One region of the Streptomyces sp. VTCC 41912 genome, then DNA from elsewhere that is predicted to be linked to it. Evidence: riboswitches for the same ligand, from Rfam matches in the RefSeq annotation. Region 1 holds a riboswitch; the other holds the start of a gene.
The links. A riboswitch is a leader RNA that binds a small molecule or an ion and turns the genes downstream of it on or off. The one in region 1 is predicted to bind magnesium.
Positions count from the first base shown of each region.

Region 1 (4,877 bases):
CCGTCCTCGCCGTGACCGCCGCCGCCGTGCTGCCGGTCGCACTGGCCGCCTGCTCCGGCGACAACGGCGCCGGGAGCAAGGACAAGGCGTCCGACACGTCCTCTGCCGCGGCCAAGCCGACCAAGGGCAGCGACACCGGCGGCGACATGAACACCATGGCCAAGCCCTTCGGCCCGGCCTGCTCGGCCGTCCCGAAGGACGGCAAGGGCAGCTTCGACGGCATGGCCAAGGACCCGGTCGCCACCGCCGCCTCCCACAACCCGGCCCTGTCCACCCTGGTCACCGCCGTCACGAAGGCCGGCCTGGTCGACACCCTCAACAGCGCCAAGAACATCACCGTCTTCGCACCGACCAACGACGCCTTCAACAAGATCCCCAAGGCCCAGCTGGACAAGGTCCTGGCTGACAAGGCGATGCTGACCAAGGTCCTCACCGGCCACGTCGTCGGCGAGAAGCTCGCCCCGGCCAAGCTCGCTGACGGCTCGTACGAGACGCTGGCGAAGAACAAGCTCACCACGTCCGGCTCCGGCGCGAACTACACGGTCGACGGCTCCGCCAAGGTCGTCTGCGGCAACGTGCAGACCGCCAACGCCACCGTCTACATCATCGACACCGTCCTGCTGCCCAAGAGCTGACCGGAGCCTGAGCACGGGTGCCCTGGTGCATGCCGGGGCGCCCGGGGGACGGCGGCCGCAGCAGGGGTGGGAGACAGCAACGTGCGGTTCACGGGGGTCGATGACGCCCCGCGGGTGCCGACCAGGCCGACGCCGTCGGTGACGTAGAGGAGCTGGCCGTTGGCGTGGGAGTGCCAGTGGGTGCGGGCGCCGGGGGTGCGCACCAGGCCGACAGCCAGGCGTGCGGGCTCCGCGGGGGCTTCGACGAGGTTGAGGTAGACATCGCCGGTGAAGCGCTCGGCCGGGGCCTTCGTGGTGGGGGGTGGGTGACGTGTTCCATGACTTTTCCTCGGTGGTTGTGGACGCGGGGCTCAGGCGTCGTCGTGGTTCAGGCCGGAACCCAGCGCTCGGGAGGCGTCGACCTGTGCCAGGAGTGTCTTGGCCTTGGTCTCGACGGCCTGGAGGCAGTCGTCGCCGGCGACGAACCGCAGCGGGGGCGCTTGCAGGTCGGCGACCTTGAGCAGGGCGTCGGCGAGCTTGGCGGGGTCGCCGCTCTGCCCACCGTTCATGGATTCCCAGACCTTCTCGGTCGCGGCGGTGCGCTCGGCGTAGTCGTCGATGGAGCCCTCGGCGTAGGTGGTGGAGGCGTCCACGAGGAGTTCGGTGCGGAACAAGCCCGGCTCGACGATGGTGGTGTGGATGTTGAAGGGTGCGACGTCGTGGTGCAGGGATCCCATGAAGCCCTCGACTCCGAACTTGGCGGCCGAGCAGGCGACGCAGAAGTCGACGCCGACCGCTCCGGCGAGGGAGGAGAGGGTGAGGACGTGCCCGGAGCGCTGGGCCCGCATGACGGGCAGCACGGCGCGGGTGACGAGCGCGACGGCGGCCTCCGAGTGAGCGCTCATGGGGCCACCGTGGAGCGGGATGCGCCCGACGATCCAGCGTCCTTCCTGAACAGGTTCCGTGGCGAGGCGCGTCAAGACTTCGCCAAGCAGTTGCGTGATCTCGCAACTATGCCGTTATGCTTCTGGAGGTTTGAAGAAGGCACCTCGTTCGGTGAGGCGTCTGCACGGACACAGGCCACTGACCCGACGACGTCGAGAGACGCCCAGGTTCAGGACAGGTCTCCCCGGCCTAAGGGGTGACCCCAAGTGGCTTCCCCCACAAGCGGAATACGCCGTGCAGTGCCAAAGCTCTGACGAGTTGGGGTGAACCGGTCATCGGGACCGGTCTGCTCCTTGCCGCGTCGTCCAGCGCCCACGTGCGCTCCGGCCGGGAGGAGGCGAGAGACATGGACTGCAGTTGCAGTAGTCCGGGCCACAGTAGGCCCGTCATCCGGATTCGCATGTCCTTCTCGACCTCCGGTACGCGGTAACCACCTCTCCCACGCGCACGCGCCGCCACGCCCCAGACACCCGTACGGCCTTCGCCGTCCCGGGTGTCCGGGCTGCGCGCTCGCAACGGGACGGCTCCCGCGCGCCCTCAACACCGCTCCCCAACGGGGGAATTGGGAGGCTCGCCATGACCAGCCTGATCAGCGACAAGACCATTCCCGCACCGCGCAGCGCAGTCCTCGACGACGCGCACGTGGGCGACATCCGCGGTGCGCTCGGCACCATCAAGCACGACGACACCGGCGAACGCCGGGGCCTGTCCGCCAAACTCAAGACGTTGCTGGCGATAGTCGGCCCCGGCCTGATCGTGATGGTCGGCGACAACGACGCCGGCGCCTTCGCCACGTACGGCCAGGCCGGACAGAACTACGGCACGCAGTTGCTGTGGACCCTGCTCCTGCTCGTCCCCGTCCTGTACGTCAACCAGGAGATGGTGCTGCGTCTCGGCGCGGTGACCGGAGTGGGGCACGCGCGCCTGATCCTGGAGCGGTTCGGGAAGTTCTGGGGCGCGTTCAGTGTCATCGACCTGTTCCTGCTCAACGCCCTGACGCTGGTCACCGAGTTCATCGGCATCACCATGGCCGCCGACTACCTGGGGCTGCCGAAGACGGCCTCGGTGATCCTGGCCGCGGCCGTCATCATCGCTTCCGCCTTCACCGGGTCCTTCCGCCGCTTCGAGCGGATCGCCGTCGCCCTGTGCGCCGCCTCGCTCCTCCTGGTCCCGCTCTACTTCCTGCTCCACCCCAAGACGTCGCAGATGGCCCACGACTTCGTGACCCCGGTCATCCCCGGCGGCAGCGGCGAGTTGGCCACCGTCATGTTGCTGATCATCGGGATCGTGGGCACCACCGTGGCGCCCTGGCAGCTGTTCTTCCAGCAGTCCTACGTGATCGACAAGCGCATCACCCCGCGCTTCATGAAGTACGAGAAGGTCGACCTGTGGATCGGCATCGCCGTCGTCGTCATCGGCGCCGCCGCCCTGATGGGCCTGGTCGCCGCCGCGTTCGCCGGGACGAAGGGCTTCGGCAACTTCACCGACACCGCGGGCCTGATCAACGGCATCGCGGCCAAGGCCGGCAAGGTCGCCGGTGTCCTCTTCGCGATCGCCCTGCTGGACGCCTCGATCATCGGCGCGTTCGCGGTGTCGCTGTCCACCGCGTACGCGATCGGTGACGTGTTCGGGATGAAGCACTCCCTGCACCGGGGCATCAAGGGCGCCAAGGGCTTCTACGCCGTCTACGCCGGCCTCGTCGCCGCCGCGGCCACCATCGTGCTCATCCCCGGCTCCCCGCTCGGTCTGCTCACCCAGGGCGTGCAGACCCTCGCCGGGGTCCTGCTGCCCTCCGCCTCCGTCTTCCTGCTGCTGCTCTGCAACGACAAGCAGGTCCTCGGACCGTGGGTGAACGGGCCCAAGACCAACGCCTTCACCGCGGCGGTCGTCGGCGTCCTGGTGTCACTGTCGATCATCCTCACCGCCTCGGTGCTCTTCCCCGACATCAGCGCGGCCGCCATCCTCGACATCATGGCCGGCTGCGGTGTCGCCGGAGTGCTGGCCGCCGGCTACGCCTTCACCCGCCGGCGCACCGCCACCAAGGAAGACCCCATCGACCGCACCGGCCGCGACTCGTGGCGGATGCCGCCGCTGGAGACGCTGACCCGCCCCGTCATGTCCACCGGCCGCAAGATCGGTATGGGAGCCCTGCGCACCTACCTGCTGGTCGCGGCGGTCCTGGTCGTCATCAAGATCGTCCAGGTTGCCCTCGGCAACTGACCCCCGCACGTCGACAACCGACCACTCCCGTGCCGGGGTGGCGGCGGGACCTCCCCGCCCGCCGCCACCCCACCGACCCCTCACGGAGAGGGGAGGGCACCCATGCGCCTTCTTCCGCACCTCACCAAGCTCACCGCACCGGCCCGGCGGCGCCACCACGCCACCGACGAACGTCCTGACCCGAGCCCCACCGGCCACATCTGCCCGCGGGTGCAGTTGGCCCTGAAGGACGGCACCGAGCGGGAGTACCTGCTCGACGGCCCCAGTACCTGCCCCCTTCCCCGCGACCCGCACGCCAGGTACGAACCGCGCGTGCACCTGGCCTACCTCCTCGCCCAGCAGGGCCACGACGCTCACTGGCTCGCCCGCTTCGCCGACCTGCCGCTGCCCGCGGCCGACCGCCTCACCGAGGCCGCCTCCTCCGCCACCCGAGCCGGACACGCTCCGTAGCTCCCGCGGGCGCCGAAGCCCGCACACCACCGCATCGTTCACTCGCCCCCGGCCATGCCTGTCCTACGCCGACAGCGCGCCGCCCCACGGAGGTGACTCCCGCATGTCCGTCTTCACCGCTGTCCACATCCACCGCCCCGCCCTGCGCCGCGGGAACACCCGCCGCGTCGTACGCGACTCGCTCTCCGCAGTGCTGCGGCGCATCGCGGACAGTCCTCTCGACAGCACCGTTGTCCGCGCACTGCCCCGTCCGGCGTCCGCGACCGGGGCGACCAGCCGGGAGCGACCCACTGGGTTGCACGCCCACTGGCACACCGTCACGGGCCCCGATGGCCGGCCCCGCCTCGAAGCCACCTGGCACTAGCGGCTCCGCGAACGCCGCACCCGTAGGGAACCCGCGCCTGCTTCCCTGCCCGGAGAGGCCATGGCACCGCTCCCCCATCCGGCCCGCTCCTGCGGGCAGGTGAGCGCTGCCCGCCGTGCCGTACCAGCACCCCGAGCCGGCGCCGCCTGCGGTGCCCGACGCCCCACGCACGACTGTCCTCAACACACCGAGCCGACAGGAAACGACATGACCTTGAGCCACCGCACGGCAGACCGCGTCCACCACGACCGAGCGAACCCGCCCGCACCACGAGCGCGGGACAC
Region 1 is NZ_JBJMAB010000008.1:91,818-96,694, reverse strand. It holds gene ACJ6WD_RS14520 (fasciclin domain-containing protein) at 1-635, shown strand, start outside; gene ACJ6WD_RS14515 (SDR family NAD(P)-dependent oxidoreductase) at 986-1,519, opposite strand; M-box (ykoK) riboswitch at 1,656-1,829, shown strand; gene ACJ6WD_RS14510 (NRAMP family divalent metal transporter) at 2,136-3,779, shown strand; gene ACJ6WD_RS14505 (hypothetical protein) at 3,882-4,229, shown strand; gene ACJ6WD_RS14500 (hypothetical protein) at 4,333-4,593, shown strand; gene ACJ6WD_RS14495 (winged helix-turn-helix domain-containing protein) at 4,801-4,877, shown strand, end outside.

Region 2 (4,877 bases), on a different contig from region 1:
CGGCGTCGATCTCGCCCAGCTCGATGCGGCGGCCGCCGAGTTTGATCTGGTCGTCGGCGCGGCCGACGAAGAGCAGGCCCTCGGGTTCGGCCCGGACCAGGTCGCCGGTGCGGTAGACGCGGGCGGCCCCCAGGGCGTCATCGGGCCGGAACCGTTCGGCGTCCTTGGCGGGGTCGAGGTAGCGGGCCGTGCCGACGCCGCTGATCAGCAGTTCGCCCTCGGCGCCGAAGGGCACCGGCTGCCCGGTGCGGTCGACGACGGCGAGCTGCCAGCCCTTCAGGGGCAGGCCGATGCGGACCGGCTCGCCCGGCAGCAGGCGGGCGGCGCAGGCGACGACGGTGGTCTCGGTCGGGCCGTAGGTGTTCCACATCTCGCGGCCGGGTCCGGCGAAGCGGTCGACGAGCCCGGCCGGGCAGGATTCGCCGCCGACGATCAGCAGGCGGACCCGGCGCATCGCCTCGTCCGGCCAGAGCGCGGCGAGGGTGGGCACGGTGGAGACGACGGTGATGCCGCGCTCGACGAGCCAGGGGCCGAGTTCGTGGCCGGCCCGGACCAGCGCGCGGGGTGCGGGCACCAGGCAGGCGCCGTACCGCCAGGCGAGCCACATCTCCTCGCAGGAGGCGTCGAAGGCGACGGACAGCCCGGCCAGCACCCGGTCGCCGGGGCCCAACGGCCGGTCCTGGCAGAACAGGTCGGCCTCGGCGTCGACGAAGGCGGCGGCGGAGCGGTGGCTGACCGCCACGCCCTTGGGCGCGCCGGTCGAACCCGAAGTGAAGATGATCCAGGCGTCGTCCTGGGGGCCCGCGGAACGCGGGTCGCCGAGGGGCCGGGCCGGGCCGGGCAGCGGGCCGTCGGGGCCGAGGACGGCGCAGACGGCGGCCTCGCGGAAGACGGTGGCGGCCCGCTCGTCGGGGTCGTCGGCGTCGACCGGCACATACGCCGCTCCGCTGCGCAGGACGGCGAGGATGGACAGGTACAGCTCGGCGGTCCCGGAGGGGACGCGGACTCCGACCCGGTCGCCGGGACCGACGCCACGGTCCCTGAGCTGCCGTGCGCGGCGTTCGATCTCGATACACAGGTCGCGGTAGGTGAGCGCCTCGGAGCCCGTGTCCAGGGCGATCGCCTGGGGATGTGCGGCGGCGGTGGCATCGAGCACGTCGAGCAGGGTCCGCGGGGCCGGGGTGCCGGCGGTGCGGTACAGAGCCTGTTGGGGCGCTGGCTCGGACGGCTCGAAGGACGATTCGAGAAGGGGCGACGACATCGATATGCCTCTGTTCGGTGCCGGTGGGTGGATGACCCTCGGACGTTCGCCCCTAGAGATGTCGCTGCTCAGGCAGCGGGTTCGCCTGCCGGGCGGTCTGTTCCGCAATTCGAACGTGCTGTGAAAGCGGCCATCGGGCGCTTGGGCAGGCGGCACCGGGAAAGCGGCCGCGGCACCTGACCACGGCGTGGGAAAAAATTGACTCCGGCCGGGGATTGTTTTCGGCACCGCTTCCCCGCGCCGATAAAACCGCAGGTCAGGACCGTGATCCCGATCGGTCACGGGTCAACCGGTCAAGCCTTGTCTAAATGATTGCGCAACTGAGCACATATTCATCGACTTCTCACGCCGACCTCATCGCGGTGTCATGACACGGCCATACCCTCGCCGTGCGTCCGGTACACCCCGAGACACCCGCGGACGTCGACCAACGGGGCACCAGCGCGGCCTACTTGAGGATGTTCACGGCCCGGGCCACCACCAGGACGACGGTCAGCAGCGAGACCGCCGACTGCACCAGCATCAGCAGCTTCGCCCAGCGGGTCAGCGGCATCACGTCGGTGGGGCTGAAGGCGGTGGCGTTGGTGAACGACAGGTACAGGTAGTCGGCGAACTGCGGCTCCCAGTGCTCCGGGGCCAGCTCCGGCGTCGCCATCTGCGGGAAGAGGAAGTCCGGGTAGCGGCGCACCGCGTGGACCCGGGCGACCGGCCCGCCGCGGTCCCACTCCCAGTACCAGAGCGCGAAGACGATGACGTTGGTGGCCCAGATGCTGCCGCCGGTCGCCAGCAGCGGTCCGGCGTCGCCGCCCTCCGTGCCGCGGACCAGGCCGATCACCAGGTGCACCGCGGACCAGCCGTTCGCGGTGCTGATCATCGCGATCAGCGCCAGCCCCGCCCACCGGTAGAGCCACGAGACCCGCTCGATGCGGTACGGGTCGGCCAGCACCAGCACGAGCAGCAGCGCGATCTCCAGCCCCGGCAGCAGCCACTCCGGATGGATCGCCAACCGCTCCGGCAGCAGCCACTGCAACGCCGCCGCCAGCAGCACCGCGCACGTCGAGGGCCAGCGGGGCTCACCGCGGGTGACCCGCCGCCAGGCCGGGCGCAGCAGGTGCCCCGCCTCCGCCACCCCCGCGGCGGCGGGCGCCAGCAGCGCCTCGATGCGGTCCAACCGCTCGGCTTCGGTACCGGATTCGCCCGGCGTGCCGGGCTCGGGGTCCTGGGACATGCGGCTCATGCTCACCCGAGGTCGGCGCGGTGTCCAGCACGTCACAGCGGGGCGGCCGGGCGGTCCGCCGAGGGGTTAAGAGTCGGTCAAAAACTTGCACGATTGCGCAAGTATCCCTCGACTGGGTCTAGACTCCTAGAGGTTTGACGAAGCACGCACCTCGTTCGGTGAGGCGTCGTCACGGACACAGGCCACTGATCCCACCCGTCGAGAGACGCTCCGGATCAGGACAGGTCTCCCCGGCCCAAGGGGTGACTCCAAGTGGCTGCCCCACCCGGGGCTACGCCGTGACGTGCCAAAGCTCTGACGAGTGGGGGTGAGCCGGTCGACGGTGACCGGCCGCTCCTTGCCGGATCGACGACGGCGCGTCCCGTGCGCCCCGGCCGGAAGGAGGCGAGAGACATGGATTGCAGTAGTCCGGGCCATCATCGGCCCCACCTCCGCTTGCCCTCGCATTCTTCCGGCACGCGGTAGCCACCTTCCCTGCGCGGCCTCCCCGCCGCACCACGCCCCCGTACGGCCACCCGCCGACACGGGTCGCCGTGCTGCGCCCCCGCGCAGGGAAGACGGCTGCCTCGCGCCCCCAACACCTCCCCCGCCCGGGGGACTTGGGAGGTCGCCATGACCGAGACCACCGTCCGCGCCACGGCCCCGGCACCGCACCCCACCGCCGTGCTCGACGACGCGCACACCGGTGACATCCGCGGCGCGCTCGGCACCATCCGGCACGACGACACCGCCCCGCGCCGGGGCCTGTCCGCCAAGCTCAAGACCCTGCTCGCCGTCGTCGGCCCCGGCCTGATCGTGATGGTCGGCGACAACGACGCCGGCGCCTTCACCACCTACGGCCAGGCCGGCCAGAACTACGGCACCCACCTGCTGTGGACCCTGCTGCTGCTCGTCCCGGTGCTCTACGTCAACCAGGAGATGGTGCTCCGGCTCGGCGCCGTCACCGGAGTGGGGCACGCCCGGCTCATCCTGGAGCGGTTCGGGAAGTTCTGGGGCGCCTTCTCCGTCATCGACCTGTTCCTGCTCAACGCGCTGACGCTGGTCACGGAGTTCATCGGCATCACCCTGGCCGCCGGGTACCTGGGACTGCCCAAGGTCGGCGCGGTCCTGCTGGCCGCGGCCGTCATCATCGCCTCCGCCTTCACCGGGTCGTTCCGCAGGTTCGAACGGATCGCGATCGCCCTGTGCGCGGCGTCCCTGCTGCTCGTCCCGCTGTACTTCCTGGTCCACCCGTCCACCGGCCAGATGGCCCACGACTTCGTCGTCCCGCACCTGCCCGGCGGACCCGGCGGACCGTCCGCGGTGATGCTGCTGATCATCGGCATCGTCGGCACCACCGTCGCCCCCTGGCAGCTCTTCTTCCAGCAGTCCTACGTCATCGACAAGCGGATCACCCCGCGCTTCATGGGCTACGAGAAGGCCGACCTGTGGATCGGCATCGCCATCGTGGTGCTCGGCGCCGCCGCCCTGATGGGGTGCACCGCCGCCGCCTTCGCCGGCACCGCGGGCGAAGGAGCCTTCACCGACACCGCCGGCATCGCGCACGGCCTGGCCGCCCACGCCGGCAAGCTCGCCGGGGTGCTGTTCGCCGTCGCCCTGCTGGACGCCTCGATCATCGGCGCCTTCGCGGTGTCGCTGTCCACCGCGTACGCCATCGGCGACGTCTTCGGCATCCGGCACTCCCTGCACCGCGGCGTCGGCGGCGCCAAGGGCTTCTACGCCGTCTACGCGGGTCTGGTCGCCGCGGCCGCCACGATCGTGCTGATCCCCGGGTCGCCGCTGGGCCTGCTCACCGAGGGCGTGCAGACCCTGGCCGGGGTGCTGCTGCCGTCCGCCTCCGTCTTCCTGCTGCTCCTGTGCAACGACCGGGCGGTGCTCGGCCCGTGGGTCAACGGCCCCCGCACCAACGCCTTCACCGCCGCCGTCGTCGGCGTCCTGGTCACCCTCTCGGTGATCCTCACCGCCGCGGTGCTCTTCCCGGACATCGACGCGGGCAGCATCCTCACGCTCATGGCGGGCTGCGGCGCGGCCGGGGTGCTGGCGCTCGGGTACGCGGAACTGCGGCGGCGCCGCAAGGGCTGGGCGCGCGGCAGGCGTCCGGTGGACCGCGCCGGCCGCGAGGACTGGCGGATGCCGCCCCTGGCGGAGCTGACCCGGCCGGTGCTCTCCACCGGGCACAAGATCGGCCTGACCGCGCTGCGGACGTACCTGCTGCTCGCCATGGTCCTGGTCGTCATCAAGCTCGTCCAAGTGGCGCTCGGCCAGTGAGGTTTCCGGCCCGCCGCCGGCACCCGTCCCCCACCCTATCCGTTCCCGAGGAGGTGCTCCCATGCACACCCTGACCGTCGTCGACTTCCTCGTCCGACTCGCCACCGGCGT
Region 2 is NZ_JBJMAB010000001.1:57,108-61,984, forward strand. It holds gene pls (epsilon-poly-L-lysine synthase Pls) at 1-1,261, opposite strand, end outside; gene ACJ6WD_RS00280 (DUF1345 domain-containing protein) at 1,710-2,489, opposite strand; M-box (ykoK) riboswitch at 2,642-2,812, shown strand; gene ACJ6WD_RS00285 (NRAMP family divalent metal transporter) at 3,111-4,766, shown strand; gene ACJ6WD_RS00290 (MgtC/SapB family protein) at 4,828-4,877, shown strand, end outside.
Region 2: linked by a shared signal. The riboswitch ahead of ACJ6WD_RS00285 (NRAMP family divalent metal transporter) and the one ahead of ACJ6WD_RS14510 (NRAMP family divalent metal transporter) in region 1 are both predicted to bind magnesium.